Linked DNA regions of Labrys monachus. The protein of the gene in region 2 interacts with the protein of the main gene of each other region in a pairwise test. Links are inferred from orthologs where the notes say so. Each region holds a gene or a part of one and is shown on either strand. Other genes may lie near its edges. The genes, in order: ligA and leuS.

Region 1 (7,197 bases), 3.1 Mb from region 2 along the record:
CGAGGAACCGCCCGAGCGCTGGCTGGAGCGGACCCTCGCGCCCGGCGCCCGCCTCGGCTACGATCCGCGCCTGCAATCGATCAACGAGGTCGAGCGGCTTCGCGCCGCCTGCGAAAAGGCGGGGGCCGCGCTGGTCCCCGTGGAGGACAATCCGGTCGATGCCATCTGGGCCGACCGGCCCGCGCCGCCTCTCGCCTCCATCGTCCTGCACGACGTTTCCCTGGCCGGCGAAAGCAGCGGATCGAAGATCGAGCGGCTGCAGGCAAAGCTCGCCGAGCAGAAGATCGACGCCGTCTTCACCAATGACGCGCATGCCTGCGCCTGGCTGTTCAACATCCGGGGCGGGGACGTCTCGCATACGCCGCTGCCGCTGTCCTATGCACTGGTCCCGGCCAGCGGCGAGCCGACGCTGTTCGTCGACGGCCGCAAATTGTCCAACGCGGTGCGCGACAATCTCTCCCATCACATGGCGATCGCCGAACCGGGCCGGATGGAGGCGGTGCTCGCCGCCGAGGTGAAGGGCAAGACGGTCCGGCTCGATCCTACGATGGTGGTCGAACGCTTCGCCACGCTCGTCGAGCGGGCCGGCGGCAAGGTGCAGAAGGGCAGCGACCCGATCGCGCTGATGCGGGCGGTCAAGAACGAGGCCGAGCAGGCGGGTGCGCGTGCCGCCCATATCCGGGACGGCGCCGCCTTCGTCAGCTTCCTGGCCTGGTTCGACCGGACGGCGCCCGAAGGGACGGAGACCGAGATTTCGACGGCGGAGGCGCTGGAGCATGCCCGCAGCGAGACCGGTGTCCTGAAGGACCTCTCCTTTCCGACCATCTCCGCAGCCGGCCCCAACGCCGCCATTCCGCATTATCGCGTCAGCCGCGCCTCCAACCGGCCGGTCACGCCGGGCCTGTTCCTGATCGATTCGGGCGCCCAATATGTCGACGGCACCACCGACATCACCCGCACGATCGCCGTCGGCGACGTGACGCCCCTGATGCGGGACCGCTATACGAGAGTTCTCAAGGGTCACATCGCCATCGCGCAGGTCCGCTTTCCTAAAGGCGCGTCCGGCTCGCAGCTCGACAGCTTCGCCCGCGCCGCGCTGTGGGAGGTCGGGACGGATTTCGACCACGGCACCGGCCACGGCGTCGGCTCCTACCTGTCGGTGCATGAGGGCCCGCAGCGGATCTCCAAGCTCGGCACCACGCCGCTCGAGCCCGGCATGATCCTCTCCAACGAGCCGGGCTACTACCGGGCCGGCGAGTTCGGCATCCGCATCGAGAACCTGGTGTTGGTGGAAGCGGTCGAGATCGAGGGCGCCGAGCGCCCGATGCAGGGCTTCGAAACGCTGACGCTGGCCCCCATCGACACCCGGCCGATCGACGTCGGTCTTTTGACCCGATCGGAGATCGACTGGCTCGATGCCTATCACCGGCGCGTTCGCGAGGTGCTCTCTCCTCTCGTCGAACCGGACGAACGGGACTGGCTGGAACGGGCGACCGCTCCGATCGGGTGAAACCGCGGCCCTGTCAGAGCGTTGCAACGAAGATACGATTCGGAGGTTCAACGGACATGACGGCACGGGACTGGTTTCGCGCCTTGGTCTGCGTCCTGCTTTGCCTGGGTATCGCCCTGATCGGATCCTACGCGACGGTCAGCGAGATCCCGGTCTGGTACGCCAAGCTCACCAAGCCGATATGGACGCCGCCGAACGGCGTCTTTCCGATCGCCTGGACGCTTCTCTACGTGATGATCGCCGCCTCGCTCTGGCTGTTGTGGAGCCGCACGCCGCCATCGCCGAGGCGCAGCCTCGTGCTCGCGCTCTTCCTGGTCCAGCTCGCTCTCAACGCCGCATGGTCGCCCGTGTTCTTCGGCGGCCACGCGATCATGACCGGTCTGGTGGTGATCGCCGCGCTCGCCGTCGTGCTCGCCTTCACCGTCCGCAAGGCGTTCGCGCTCAATCGCGCGGCAGCCTGGCTGCTGGTGCCCTATCTCCTCTGGGTCTGCTATGCCCTGTCGCTCAACGCGGGCATCGCCATCCTCAATCCCACGTCCTGACTACCGCCCCCGCCCCCTATCCCAGGCCCCGTCGCGCGACATGCCGGTCAGGGGACCGGCACACCGTCAGGCGTTCTGCGCGCCGCTCACCAGGTCGAACCACTCATCCTCGTTGATGACCTTGACACCGTGCTTCTGCGCCTCCGCGAGCTTCGAGCCGGCGCCGGGGCCCGCCACCACGAGATCGGTCTTCTTCGACACCGAGCCGGAGACCTTCGCGCCCAGCCGGTCGGCCATCGCCTTGGCTTCGTCACGGCTCATGCGCTCGAGCGCGCCGGTGAACACCACCGTCTTGCCCGCCACCGGGCTCGCGGCCTGCGGCTTCTCGGCGTCGGCGATGCGGATCTCGGCCGTCAAGCGTTCGAGAACGGCGAGGTTGTGGGCCTCGCTGAAATAGGCGCCGACCGCTTCCACCACGGTCTCGCCGATCTGATCGATGGCGTCCATCTCGGCCGCCGCTTCCTCATCCTTGGCGGCGATGCGCAGGGCCGCCTGCTCGAAGGACGTCCAGGAGCCATAGGCCCGCGCGAGCTGACGGGCCGTCGTCTCGCCGATATGGCGGATGCCGAGCGCGTAGATGAAGCGCTCGAGCGGCACCTCCCGCCGCGCCTCGATCGCCGCGAACAGGTTGCGCGAACTCGTCTCGCCGAACCCTTCGCGATCCCTGAGCTTCTTGAGGTTGCGGCGATCGCGGGCGGCCAGGGTGAAGATATCGGCGGGCTCTCGCACCGGCAGTTCGGTGTCCTCGAAGAAGGAGGCGATCTGCTTTTCCCCCAGCCCCTCGATGTCGAAGGCCCGACGGGAGACGAAATGGCGCAGATGCTCGATCTTCTGGAACGGGCAGGCGAACTCGCCCGAGCAGCGCCGCACCACCCCCTCCTCGCCGGTGGCGGTGCTCTCGCGCACGGTCGGGGTCCGAAGCGGACAGGGACAGGTCTCAGGCGCGCGATAGGGAACGGCGCCCTCCGGCCGCCTTTCGAGAACGACGCCCAGGATCTGGGGAATGACGTCACCGGCGCGTTGCACGATGACGGTATCGCCGATGCGCACATCCTTGCGCGCGATCTCGTCCTCATTGTGCAGGGTCGCGTTGGAGACCACCACGCCGCCGACGGTGACCGGCTGCAGCTTGGCCACCGGCGTGAGAGCACCGGTCCGGCCGACCTGGATCTCGATGTCGCGCAGCAGGGTCGTCGCCTTCTCGGCGGTGAATTTATGGGCGGTGGCCCAGCGCGGCGAGCGTGATACGAAGCCGAGCCGCTGCTGCAGGTCGAGGCGGTCGACCTTGTAGACCACGCCATCGATATCGTAGCCGAGGCTCGAGCGCTGCGCCTCGATCAGGCGGTAATGGGCGAGCAGTTCCTCGACGCTCCGGCAGCGCACCATCAGGGGATTGACGGCGAAGCCCCAGCCCGCGAAGGCGCGGACCACGTCATATTGCGTATCGCCCGGCAGCGAACTCGCCTCCCCCCAGGCATAGGCGAAGAAGTGCAGCGGCCGGCTCGCGGTGATCGAGGCGTCGAGCTGGCGCAGCGACCCGGCGGCGGCGTTGCGCGGATTGGCGAAGAGCGGCCTGCCCGCCTCGGCCTGCCGCTCGTTGAGCGCCGCGAAGTCGGCATGGCGCATATAGACCTCGCCGCGAATCTCGAAGCGTTCGGGAACCTGGCCATGCAGCGTCGCCGGCACGTCGCCGATGGTGCGGACATTGGCGGTGACGTCCTCGCCGACCGCGCCGTCGCCCCGCGTCGCCGCCACCGCGAGCCTGCCCTGTTCGTAGCGCAGGGAGCAGGACAGGCCGTCGATCTTCGGCTCGGCCGTGACGGTGAGGGGCTCCTCCTCGGCCAGGCCGAGAAAACGGCGGACACGCGCCACGAATTCAACGACGTCCTCGTCCGAGAAACTGTTCGAAAGCGACAGCATCGGCACGCGATGCCGGACCTTGGCGAATTTCTCGGAGGGTGGCGCCCCCACCCTGTCCGACAGGCTGTCGCCCGTCTTCAATTGCGGGAACCGCGCCTCGAGCTCGCCATAGCGCCGACGCAGGGCATCATATTCGGCGTCGCTGAGGCGGGGCGCGTCCTCCTGGTAATAATGCCGGTCCGCTTCGGCCAGCAGGCCTGCGAGAGCCAGATAGTCGGCTCGGGCCTCTTCCTCGCTGAGATCGGCGACGGGCTTGGTATTGGTCATGGCGGGCAACCGGCTAGGATGGGATGCCGTCGCTTAGCACAGCTTGGGCATCGAGGGCAGCAGAGCCGGCGCGAAAGCCGGCATGTCCGCTACTTCGCCATATGCAGGAGGCGATCGGCCGCCGCCCTGGCCTCGTCGGTGACATGGGCGCCGGCGAGCATGCGGGCAATCTCCTCGCGTCGCCGCGCGGCATCGAGCGCGACCACGCGCGTCGCCACCAGTTCCTTCCCCTGCGCCTCCTTGGCGATGAGGAAATGGGTGGAAGCGCGGGCCGCGACCTGCGGCGCATGGGTGACGTTGATGACCTGCACCCGCGCGGCAAGGCGCGCGAGCCGCTGGCCGATGGCGTCCGCCACGGCGCCGCCGACGCCCGAATCGATCTCGTCGAAGACCAGCGTCGGCGCCGAGCCGCGATCGGCCAGGGCGACCTTCAGGGCCAGCATGAAACGGGAGAGTTCGCCGCCGGACGCCACCTTCATCATCGGGCCCGGCCGCGTCCCGGGATTGGTCTGCACCCAGAATTCCACCCGGTCGAACCCGTCCGGCGAAGCCAGCGTGCCGTCGCTCTGCACATTGGCGTTGAAGCGCGCCCGGTCCAGCTTGAGCGGCGCAAGCTCCGCATTGACCGCCTTGTCGAGATGGGCAGCCGTGGCCCGCCTCTTCTCCGACAATTTCGCCGCCTGCCCCTCATAGGCCTGCCTCGCCGCGCGATCGGCCAGTTCCAGCGCTTCCAGATGTCCCTCGCCTTCGTCCAAGGCGGTGAGTTCGGCGGCATGGCGCTGGCCCAGCAGCGGAAGGCCTTCGACGGGCACGTCATATTTGCGGCTCGCGGCCCGCAGGGCGAACAGCCGTTCCTCGAGCCGCTCGAGTTCGGCCGGATCGAAATCCGCTTCGTCCAGCGCCGACTGCAGGGCGATGCGCGCCTCCTCGAGGGCGTTGAGAGCCTGGTCGAGCGCCGCGATCGCCGGCTCGACCAGACGGGGCGCCTGGGCTCCCCGACGCTCCAGGCGCCGGATGATGGCCGCGAGCGCCGGCCCCGGCGAACCTTGGCCGCCGACGCCGTCATGGGCCTCCTTGAGGTCGACGGCGATCTTCTCGGCCTGCATCATCTGGGCGCGGCGCGCCGCCAACGCCTCTTCCTCTCCGGGCTGCACATCGAGCTTGGTGATCTCGTCCACGGCGTGGCGCAGCCAGTCCCCCTCCGCGCGCGCCTTCTCCATGCGGGCCCGGTGCTGGGCAAGAGCCTGCGTGGCCTTGCGCCAGGCGGCATGTCTGCCGGCGACGTCGGCAGCGAGCTTCTCCAGCCCGCCGAACGCATCGAGCAAGGCCCGGTGGGAGGCCGGATCGGTCAGCGCGCGGTCATCGTGCTGGCCGTGGATCTCCACCAGCGCCGCGCCGGCGGCGCGCAGCACCTGCACGCTCACCGGCTGGTCGTTGACGAAAGCCCGTGTCCGCCCGTCCGCCATCTGCACGCGGCGCAGGATCAGATCGCCGTCGTCCGAGATATCGTTGGACCGCAGCACGGCGCGGGCCGGATGGTCGGCCGGGATGTCGAACACCGCCGTCACCTGGCCCTGGGCGATGCCGTGGCGCACCAGTCCGCCGTCGCCCCGCCCACCGAGGGCAAGCGAGAAGGCGTCGAGCAGGATCGACTTCCCGGCGCCGGTCTCGCCGGTCAGCACGGACAGGCCGGGCACGAATTCGAGATCGAGCCGGTCGATCAGGACGATATCGCGGATGGCCAATTGCACGAGCATGGTGACTCTATATCGCTCCCGTCGATGCCCCGCATGCCAAAAGAGCAACCGCAGACAAAAAAGGCCGATCTTTCGACCGGCCTCTTCGAACCACCAGGGAAGCCGCGCTCCCGCCTCAATCCATCGAGATCGCCGAGTGGAACGTGCGGCTCAGCCAGGATTCGGTATCCTCGCGCGGCTCCAGGCCGTTCGACTTCACCAGCGTGTAGGTGTCCTTGTACCACTGGCTGTCCGGATAATTGTGTCCAAGGATGGCGGCAGCCGTCTGGGCGTCGCTCGTCAGGCCGAGGGCCAGATAACATTCGGCCAGGCGGCTCAGCGCCTCCTCGATCTGCCGCGTCTGCTGATACTGCGCGACCACGATCTTGTAGCGGTTCACCGCAGCGACATAATTCTGCTGACCCTGGTAGTAACGCCCGATATCCATTTCCTTGCCGGCGAGCTGATCCTTGGTCACCTGGATCTTGAAGCGCGCATCGTCGGCATATTCGGATTTCGGCCAGTTGGTCACGACGACCTGGAAGGCCTGCAGGGCTTTGACCGTGCGATCCTGATCGCGCGTGATGTCCGGAATCTGCTTGTACTGCGAATTGGCATAGAGATAAGCGGCGTAGGCTGCATCCGGACTCTTCGGATAAAGCGTCACGTAACGCTGGGAGGCCGTGATCGCATCATCATAGTTGCCGGCGGAATAATTCGCATAGGCCGACATAAGAATGGCCTTCTGCTGCCATTCGGTCTGCGGATATTGCTTGTCCAACGCATCGAAACGCTTGGCCGCCTTGGTATAATCCTGGTTCTTCAGGAAGACGAGGCCTTGATTGTAAAGAAGGTCGGCTGGATCCGTCGCCTGGGTCTTGTAGACCGGGTCGTCATCCCACCAACCGCAGGCACCGAGCGGCGCCGCCATCATGGCAACGGCCACGGCGCGAATCGTGAACCGCATCGCGAGAGAGCGGGAAGACGAGAGGGAACGCAGCGGCATCACTCAGACCTCTATTTCGACGGCAGGCGGCGGCGACCTGCTCCGGCACCCGGGCACAACCCAGCGTCGAACCAAAGCCGGCCCAAATCCAGGCGCTCTTGTACCCGATCCCCGGGCCAAGCGCCACCGCCTCGGCACGTTTGTACAAAGCTTTGCAAATACAATGTCGACGACGGACCGCAGCGTTCAGTTGGTATCGGGCGCGAAGGCCGCCGC
Region 2 (7,479 bases):
GACGCTGAAGGTGGCGGTTGCGCCAGTTGCAGACATTGGCTTGGCGCTCAGCAGCGGACCTTATTGAAACGGCGCACCGCTATCGCTCCCGCCCCGCAGCGGGCATTTGATGGACCCGGCTCTTTCAGTTCACCCAGCGGTCGATCTTCACCCCTTGCGTGACGCCGAACCGCGGGCTATAAACTGAACCAAATGGTTCAGTTTTCGACAGATCGCCTTGATTCCTCCTTTGCAGCGCTCTCGGACGCCACTCGACGCGGCGTTCTGGAGCAACTGGGGAGCGGAGATGCTTCGATCACGGAGCTCGCCGAGAAGTTCCACATGACCCTCACCGGCATGAAGAAGCATGTCGGCGTCTTGGAGCAGGCGGGGCTGGTTACGACGCAAAAGGTCGGGCGCGTGCGGACCTGCAGGCTCGGCCTGCGCGGGCTCGGTGAAGAGGCGGCCTGGATCGAAGGCCGCCGCCAGATCTGGAACGCACGCTTCGACGCGCTGGACGATGTCGTCGAGGCCTTGATACGGAAGGAGAAAGCCGATGGGCGACAGAGCGAGTAACGGCCGCACGGCGGTCGAACGGAGGTCCGAGCGCGAACTCGTCGTGACGCGAACCTTCAACGGCGCGGTTCGCCTCGTATTCGACGCATGGACCAAGCCCGAATTGTTCAAGCTATGGTGGGCGCCGAAGTCGAGCGGCGTGCCTCTGCTGTCCTGCGAAATGGACGTCCGCACCGGGGGGAGCTATCGCATCGCATTCGGACACGATGCCTCGAAGTCCATGGCCTTCTTCGGCAAGTATCTCGAAGTGTCGCCGCCCTCGCGCCTCGTCTGGACCAATGACGAGGGCGAAGACGGAGCCGTCACCACGGTGACCTTCGAGGACGTGGACGGCAGGACGCGGCTGGTCCTGCAAGAACTCTATCCTTCGAAGGAAGCGCTCGACCAGGCTTTCGTCGGCATGGAAGACGCGATGCCCGAGCAGTTCGAGCAGTTGGATGAACTTCTCGTCACCCTGGGCGCGAGCGTGTGACAGCCCCGCCTTGAACGCAATCGGCCTTGAGTCGAACAGGGACGAACCAGGGGAATTGGCGCAGCGTGACCGCTTCCTGAAATCCGCTGTTCGAGGCCGGTTTGATTTTCGCTTTCCACCCAGACCGGCTGGAGGAGGCAGGCATTGTTTTCGCTACGGGAGAGAGCGTGTATGAGCCGATGGTCTGTGAGAGTAGCAGCGATCATGCGACGACCATCGATACTAAATTAAACCTTTCAGCTGTCAAGTGGACAGCAGCGCCGCAACTGAAATCGCCGCGATTGATTATGGATCGACACGAGTTACGACACTATCGACCGCCGTAAGGCCAACATTCAACTGGCTTCTGTTCACCTTCACTTCCGGGTCATTGTGGACCGAATAGTAGTCCTGCCGCATTTTGGAGAGCGGCGTCCCATGATGGGCTGCCACAACCCCAGCCGTATTGAAGTCACGCAGCTCTCCTACATACATAGCGAGAAACTCATCTCGGTTTGAAGCTTGGTGAGCTCGCGGTGAGAATCTATTTGGATTAAGCTTATATTCCGAATATAGCTGATCTGCGGTTGCTTCCGAGAATGCCGCGAAAGCGGCTGCAGCCCCCTTAAATTGTGTGAACCTGTTTCCAATTGCCATATGAACTTGAGGAATCTGCATGCCTCTTTGTGCGGCTTTTGCAGCAAAGGTATAGTTTCCGAAGAATGGGTGCGGTGGATTAGTACCGTGCAGCAGCGCGAATAATGCTTTAACTGCAACCCGTGATGAGTCGTCAGCATTTACTGGAACAAGTATCCGGCTAGCCCCACAGATTGCCAATTCCGTATAGATTGCAAATGATGGATTAGTGTCAAAAAAAACTGTCCACTGCTGATCAAGACCATCAACCATGCGCTTGAAAATCTGATGGACCCATGCCCAGGGGTCGGCAAGGCCAGGAAACGGAGTTCGGCTCGCTTCGTCGTTGATCGCTGGCGCCATCAATTCGAGATTACCATCTCCACTCAGAAGGTATAAATTAGCCGATATTTTGTCATTGATAGCAGACACTTGAACAGAATATCTAGAGAGTACAGGTGTAGATCTATTAAGTATCGCGTCACTTAGATATCCAACTACACTCTTCGGCGTCGCCAACGAACAAAGCTGCAAAAGCTCACTTTCGCCCGCGACACCACCACCAAGCAACAACATAGAACTATTTGCTTGGGGACACATGTCCACGACTAGAACGTTACGACGCGGGTGTAGCTCCGCAAAACGAGACGCTATATGAAATGTTATGGTACTTTTTCCCGTTCCGCCTTTGTTGTTCCAAATTGCGTATGCTTGCATCGCACCAACTCCCAGAATTTATTTATCTCGCCGAATCTTAGAAAATTCAGAGCAGCGCATCTTATGTAAATCCGCGAGAGAAGAAAGACCATACCTGATGACGTGAGAGCAAGGTGTCGAATCGCCGGGACGGGCGGAGCAAGGCCGCCATGTTGCCGCAAAAGAGGTTCGATCAATGCGAATGGCAGCGATCGGCGCTCAAACGTGAGCTTACCGCCCACTCTCCGCATCATTCCGACAGTGCCGACTGTCGCTTTACAACAGTCGAACTAGCATCCCCCATTTCCGCCTAGCGTTCCACCCCTTCCCCCGCTAAAAGCAGGCCTTCCCTAGCCTGTTCCTGTTCCGGGCCTGCCCGGAGCCAGCCTTACCCGAGTCGTTTTCATGACCACCGAGCGCTACAACGCCCGCGATGCCGAGCCCCGATGGCAGAAGATCTGGGCCGACGGAGCGATCTTCGCCACCAGCAACGAGGATCCGCGCCCGCGCTATTACGTGCTCGAGATGTTCCCCTACCCGTCGGGCCGCATCCATATGGGCCATGTGCGCAACTACACCATGGGCGACGTGGTGGCGCGCTACCGCCGGGCGCGGGGCTACAACGTGCTGCATCCGATGGGCTGGGACGCCTTCGGCATGCCGGCCGAGAATGCGGCGATGCAGAACAAGTCGCATCCCGCCCAATGGACCTATGCCAATATCGACAGCATGCGTGCCCAGCTGAAATCGATGGGCCTGTCGCTGGACTGGAGCCGCGAGATCGCCACCTGCGATCCCTCCTATTACAAGCACCAGCAGGCGATGTTCCTCGACTTCCTGAAGGCCGGCCTCGTCGAGCGCAAGGTGTCCAAGGTCAATTGGGACCCGGTCGACCACACCGTGCTCGCCAATGAGCAGGTGATCGACGGGCGCGGCTGGCGCTCGGGCGCGCTGGTCGAGCAACGCGAGCTGGTGCAGTGGTTCTTCAAGATCACCGACTATGCGCAGGACCTGCTCGACGCCCTCGACACGCTCGACCGCTGGCCCGAGAAGGTCCGGCTGATGCAGAAGAACTGGATCGGCCGGTCCGAGGGCCTGCAGATCCGCTTCGCGCTCGATGCAGCCACCGCGCCGACCGGGACGAGCGAGCTCGTGATCTACACGACGCGGCCGGACACGCTGTTCGGCGCCAAGTTCATGGCGATCGCGCCCGACCACCCGCTCGCCCGGGCGGCGGCGGCCGACAATCCGGCGCTCGCCGCCTTCATCGAGGAGGTGCAGCGCACCGGCACCTCGGCGGCGGCGATCGAGACGGCGGAGAAGAAGGGCTTCGACACCGGCATCCGCGCCCTGCATCCCTTCGATCCCAGCTGGAAGCTGCCGGTCTACGTCGCCAATTTCGTGCTGATGGAATATGGCACCGGCGCCATCTTCGGCTGCCCGGCGCATGACCAGCGCGACCTCGACTTCGTCAACGCCTACGGCCTCGGCAACACGCCGGTGGTGTGCCCGCCCGGGCAGGACCCGGCGACCTTCGTGATCGCCGAGACCGCCTATGACGGCGACGGGCTGATGATCAATTCCCGCTTCCTCGACGGCATGACCATCGCCGCCGCCAAGGAGGAGGTCGCCCGCCGGCTGGAAGGCGAGATCCGCGGCAACATGCCTGCCGCCGAGCGCAAGGTGAATTTCCGCCTGCGCGACTGGGGCATCTCGCGCCAGCGCTATTGGGGCTGCCCGATCCCGGTGATCCATTGCGCCGATTGCGGCGTGGTGCCGGTGCCCAAGGAAGACCTGCCGGTGAAGCTGCCGGACGACGTCACCTTCGACAAGCCGGGCAACCCGCTCGACCGCCATCCGACCTGGCGCAACGTCACCTGCCCGCAATGCGGCGGCGAGGCGCGGCGCGAGACCGACACCATGGACACCTTCGTCGATTCGTCCTGGTATTTCGCCCGCTTCACCGACCCCTGGGCCGAGAACGCGCCGACCATCCGCCGGGAAGTCGACGAATGGCTGCCGGTCGACCAGTATATCGGCGGCATCGAGCATGCGATCCTGCATCTGCTCTACAGCCGCTTCTTCGTGCGGGCGATGAAGAAGACCGGCCATGTCGGCCTGGACGAGCCCTTCAAGGGCCTGTTCACCCAGGGCATGGTGGTGCACGAGACCTACAAGGCCGCTGATGGCGAATGGGTGGCGCCGGCCGAGGTGCGCATCGAGGGCGACGGCGACCAGCGCCGCGCCTTCAACAGCCTCACGGGCGCGCCGGTCGAGATCGGCTCGATCGAGAAGATGTCGAAGTCCAAGCGCAATGTCGTCGACCCCGACGACATCATCGCCGATTACGGCGCCGACACTGCGCGCTGGTTCATGCTCTCCGATTCGCCGCCCGAGCGCGACGTGATCTGGAGCGAGGACGGCGTGCAGGGCGCCGGCCGCTTCGTGCAGCGCATCTGGCGCCTCGTCAACGACATCGCCGAGCATGGCCGCTCGGCCGACGGCGACGGCGCCGGGGAGGACGAAGCCCTCGGCGTGCGCAAGGCCGCCCACCGCGCTCTGGCGGCGGTGGAGGGCGACATCGAGCGCCTCGCCTTCAACCGCTGCGTCGCCCATGTCTACACGCTCGCCAACGCTCTCGGCCGCGTGCTCGACGGCTATCGCGACGGCAAGGCGGCGCCGGCGCCAGTGGCGGCGGCCCTGCAGGAGGCCGGGCTCATCCTGGTGCAGCTCATCGCGCCGATGATGCCGCATCTGGCCGAGGAATGCTGGTCGTCGCTGGGCGGGCAGGGCCTCGTCGCCGAGGCGGCGTGGCCGAAGGCCGAACCCGCCCTGCTGGAGGACGACAGCGTCACCCTGCCGGTGCAGATCAACGGCAAGAAGCGCGCCGAGGTGACGGTGCCGAAATCGGCATCGCCAAAGGAAGTCGAAGCTGCCACACTCGCCAGCGAAGCGGTGCAGCGCGCCCTCGAGGGCCGCGCGCCGAAGAAGCTCATCGTCGTGCCAGGAAGGATTGTGAATGTCGTCGCCTGACCAGACCGCGCGCCGCACGGCCCTGCTCGCCCTCGCCCTCCTGCCGGCGCTGATGCTGGGCGGCTGCTTCCGGCCGATGTACGCCACCACCGAGGGCGCCGTCGCGCCGGGGCTGAGCAACAAGCTCGCCTCGATCACCATCGACCAGACGGATGACCGCACCACGCAGATCATCCGCAACAAGCTGTCCTTCTACCTGACGGGCGGCGGCGAGGTGCCGGCGCCGCGCTACAAGCTCACCCTCGTCGCATCCGCCTTCGCCGACACCGCGCTCGTCAATTCTTTCACCTCCACGCCGGAGGTCGACACCGCGACCGTCACCTGCGACTTCACGCTCCGCGACGCGGCGACGGGCAAGGTGCTGTTCAAGGCGAAGGGCAACGCGCGCAAATCCTATGACCGCGGCCTGCAGCGCTACGCCGCGGTGCGCGCCGAGAAGGATGCCGAGGCCGCCGCCGCCGACGTGCTGGCCGACCAGATCCGCACGCGCCTGGCGATCTTCCTCGCCGACCATCCGCAGGGCGCGCCGACCGCCGCGCAATGACGACGATCGAGCGGCGCTCCGTCGACGCCTTTGTCCGCAAGCCCGACGCGCATTTCGTCGTGATCCTCGTCTACGGCCCGGATACCGGGCTGGTCAGCGAGCGCGTGCGCGCGCTGGTCGCCGCCTCGGTCGACGATGCCGAGGATCCGTTCCAGCTCGTGCGCCTCGACGGCGACGAGGTTAGCGGCGATCCCGCGCGCCTCGCCGACGAAGCCTTCACCATCCCGCTGTTCGGCGGCCGGCGGGCCGTGCGGCTACGCGCGGGCTCGCGCAACCTGGTGCCGGCGCTCGAACCCATCCTCGCCGATCCGCCGCCCGCCTGCCGGGTGGTGATCGAGGCCGGCGACCTCAAGAAATCCAACCCGCTCGTCTCGCTGGTGGAGAAATCCCGCGCCGGCGCGGCGATCGCCTGCTTCAGCGACGAGAGCGGCAATATCGGCCAGATCATCGCCGAGGAAGTGGCGAGCGCCGGGCTCACCATCGCGCCGGAGGCCCGCGATATGCTGGCGGGCCTGCTCGGCGGCGACCGGCTGGCGACGCGCAGCGAGCTGCGCAAGCTGACGCTCTACGCCCATGGCGCCGGGCGCATCGAGCCGCAGGATGTGGAAGCGGTGGTCGGCGACGCCAGCGCGCTGGTGACGGACGAGATCATCGACGCCGCTTTCTCCGGGCGCACGGAGGCCCTGGACGCCATCCTGGCCAAGGCCTGGAGCGAGGGCGTCAACGCCTCGGTGCTGGCCGGCACGGCGCTGCGGCATGCCTTGCTGCTGCATCGCCTGCGCGGCGAGGTCGAGAAGGGGCGCCCGGCCGCCGGCGTGGTCGACAGCGCGGGCGGACAGATCTATTTCCGCCGCAAGGCCGGCGTCACCGCACAATTGACGGCGCTCGGCATGGAGCGGCTCGACCGCATCGTCGCCGAATTGTCGGATGCGGTGCTGGAGGCGCGGCGCAACGCCATGCTCGCCGAAGCCCTCGTCTCGCGCGCCCTCATGCGCATCGCCCTGGTGGCGCGGGCGCGCAGGCGATAGGCCGGGACGATCCGCCCGCGTTCGAGAGGGGGGCGGGAGGGGCAATCTCCGATCGCCCGCCTTGGAACGCATCGTCTGGCGGATGGCCAGAAGTCGATCGAAGATCGACCCTCCGAGACTTCGGACCGTCGCCGGGCTGGCCCGCCGCTCCACCCTCCCCTGGAGGGGGAGGGTCGGCCTGAAAGGCCGGGGTGGGGTGAACAGGCGCGACCGGCGAGGTCGGCGCGCGCGATTCCTGCGAAGGAGTCACCCCACCCCGACGCTTCGCGTCGACCCCTCGGCGATATTCGCAAAGCGAATATCGCCGGACCTCAAGGGGAGGGTGGGCGCGTTCATGCCGGCACAACTTGCCGCAAATGGATGGGCGATCTCCTATCGCCCATCTTGGAAATGCCGCGCCCGCCGGAGAGGAAGAAGGTCGATCGGAGATCGGCCCCCTCCCCGCCGCTATTTCAGGATGCGGGTCTGGTCGATGTAGAAGATGCGGTCCGGCGGGCGCGAGGTGGTGTCGAGGCTGGTGATCGTCACCGTGGTGT

Evidence for each region.
Region 1: the proteins of leuS (region 2) and ligA interact in binary tests that used the Escherichia coli proteins (3 or more experiments, as listed by UniProt). The link is inferred for Labrys monachus from one-to-one orthologs.

The regions. Positions count from the first base shown.
Region 1 is NZ_JAUSVK010000001.1:5,492,241-5,499,437, forward strand. Bases 1,680-4,605 are described here. They hold ligA (NAD-dependent DNA ligase LigA), read right to left. Parts: upstream 4,240-4,605; coding sequence 2,119-4,239; downstream 1,680-2,118. Other genes in these bases: J3R73_RS25135 (TspO/MBR family protein), read left to right, coding at 1,680-2,052; recN (DNA repair protein RecN), read right to left, coding at 4,329-4,605. Outside these bases: J3R73_RS25130 (aminopeptidase P family protein), read left to right, coding at 1-1,510; more of J3R73_RS25135, read left to right, coding at 1,567-1,679; more of recN, read right to left, coding at 4,606-5,996; J3R73_RS25150 (outer membrane protein assembly factor BamD), read right to left, coding at 6,112-6,981; lpxC (UDP-3-O-acyl-N-acetylglucosamine deacetylase), read right to left, coding at 7,168-7,197. UniProt on the Escherichia coli protein: DNA ligase that catalyzes the formation of phosphodiester linkages between 5'-phosphoryl and 3'-hydroxyl groups in double-stranded DNA using NAD as a coenzyme and as the energy source for the reaction.
Region 2 is NZ_JAUSVK010000001.1:2,430,096-2,437,574, reverse strand. What follows is about bases 2,364-5,571. They hold leuS (leucine--tRNA ligase), read left to right. Parts: upstream 2,364-2,743; coding sequence 2,744-5,371; downstream 5,372-5,571. Other genes in these bases: J3R73_RS10970 (LPS assembly lipoprotein LptE), read left to right, coding at 5,358-5,571. In the rest of the region: J3R73_RS10990 (ArsR/SmtB family transcription factor), read left to right, coding at 193-555; J3R73_RS10985 (SRPBCC family protein), read left to right, coding at 536-1,027; J3R73_RS10980 (ParA family protein), read right to left, coding at 1,313-2,359; more of J3R73_RS10970, read left to right, coding at 5,572-5,915; holA (DNA polymerase III subunit delta), read left to right, coding at 5,912-6,943; J3R73_RS10960 (LolA family protein), read right to left, coding at 7,391-7,479.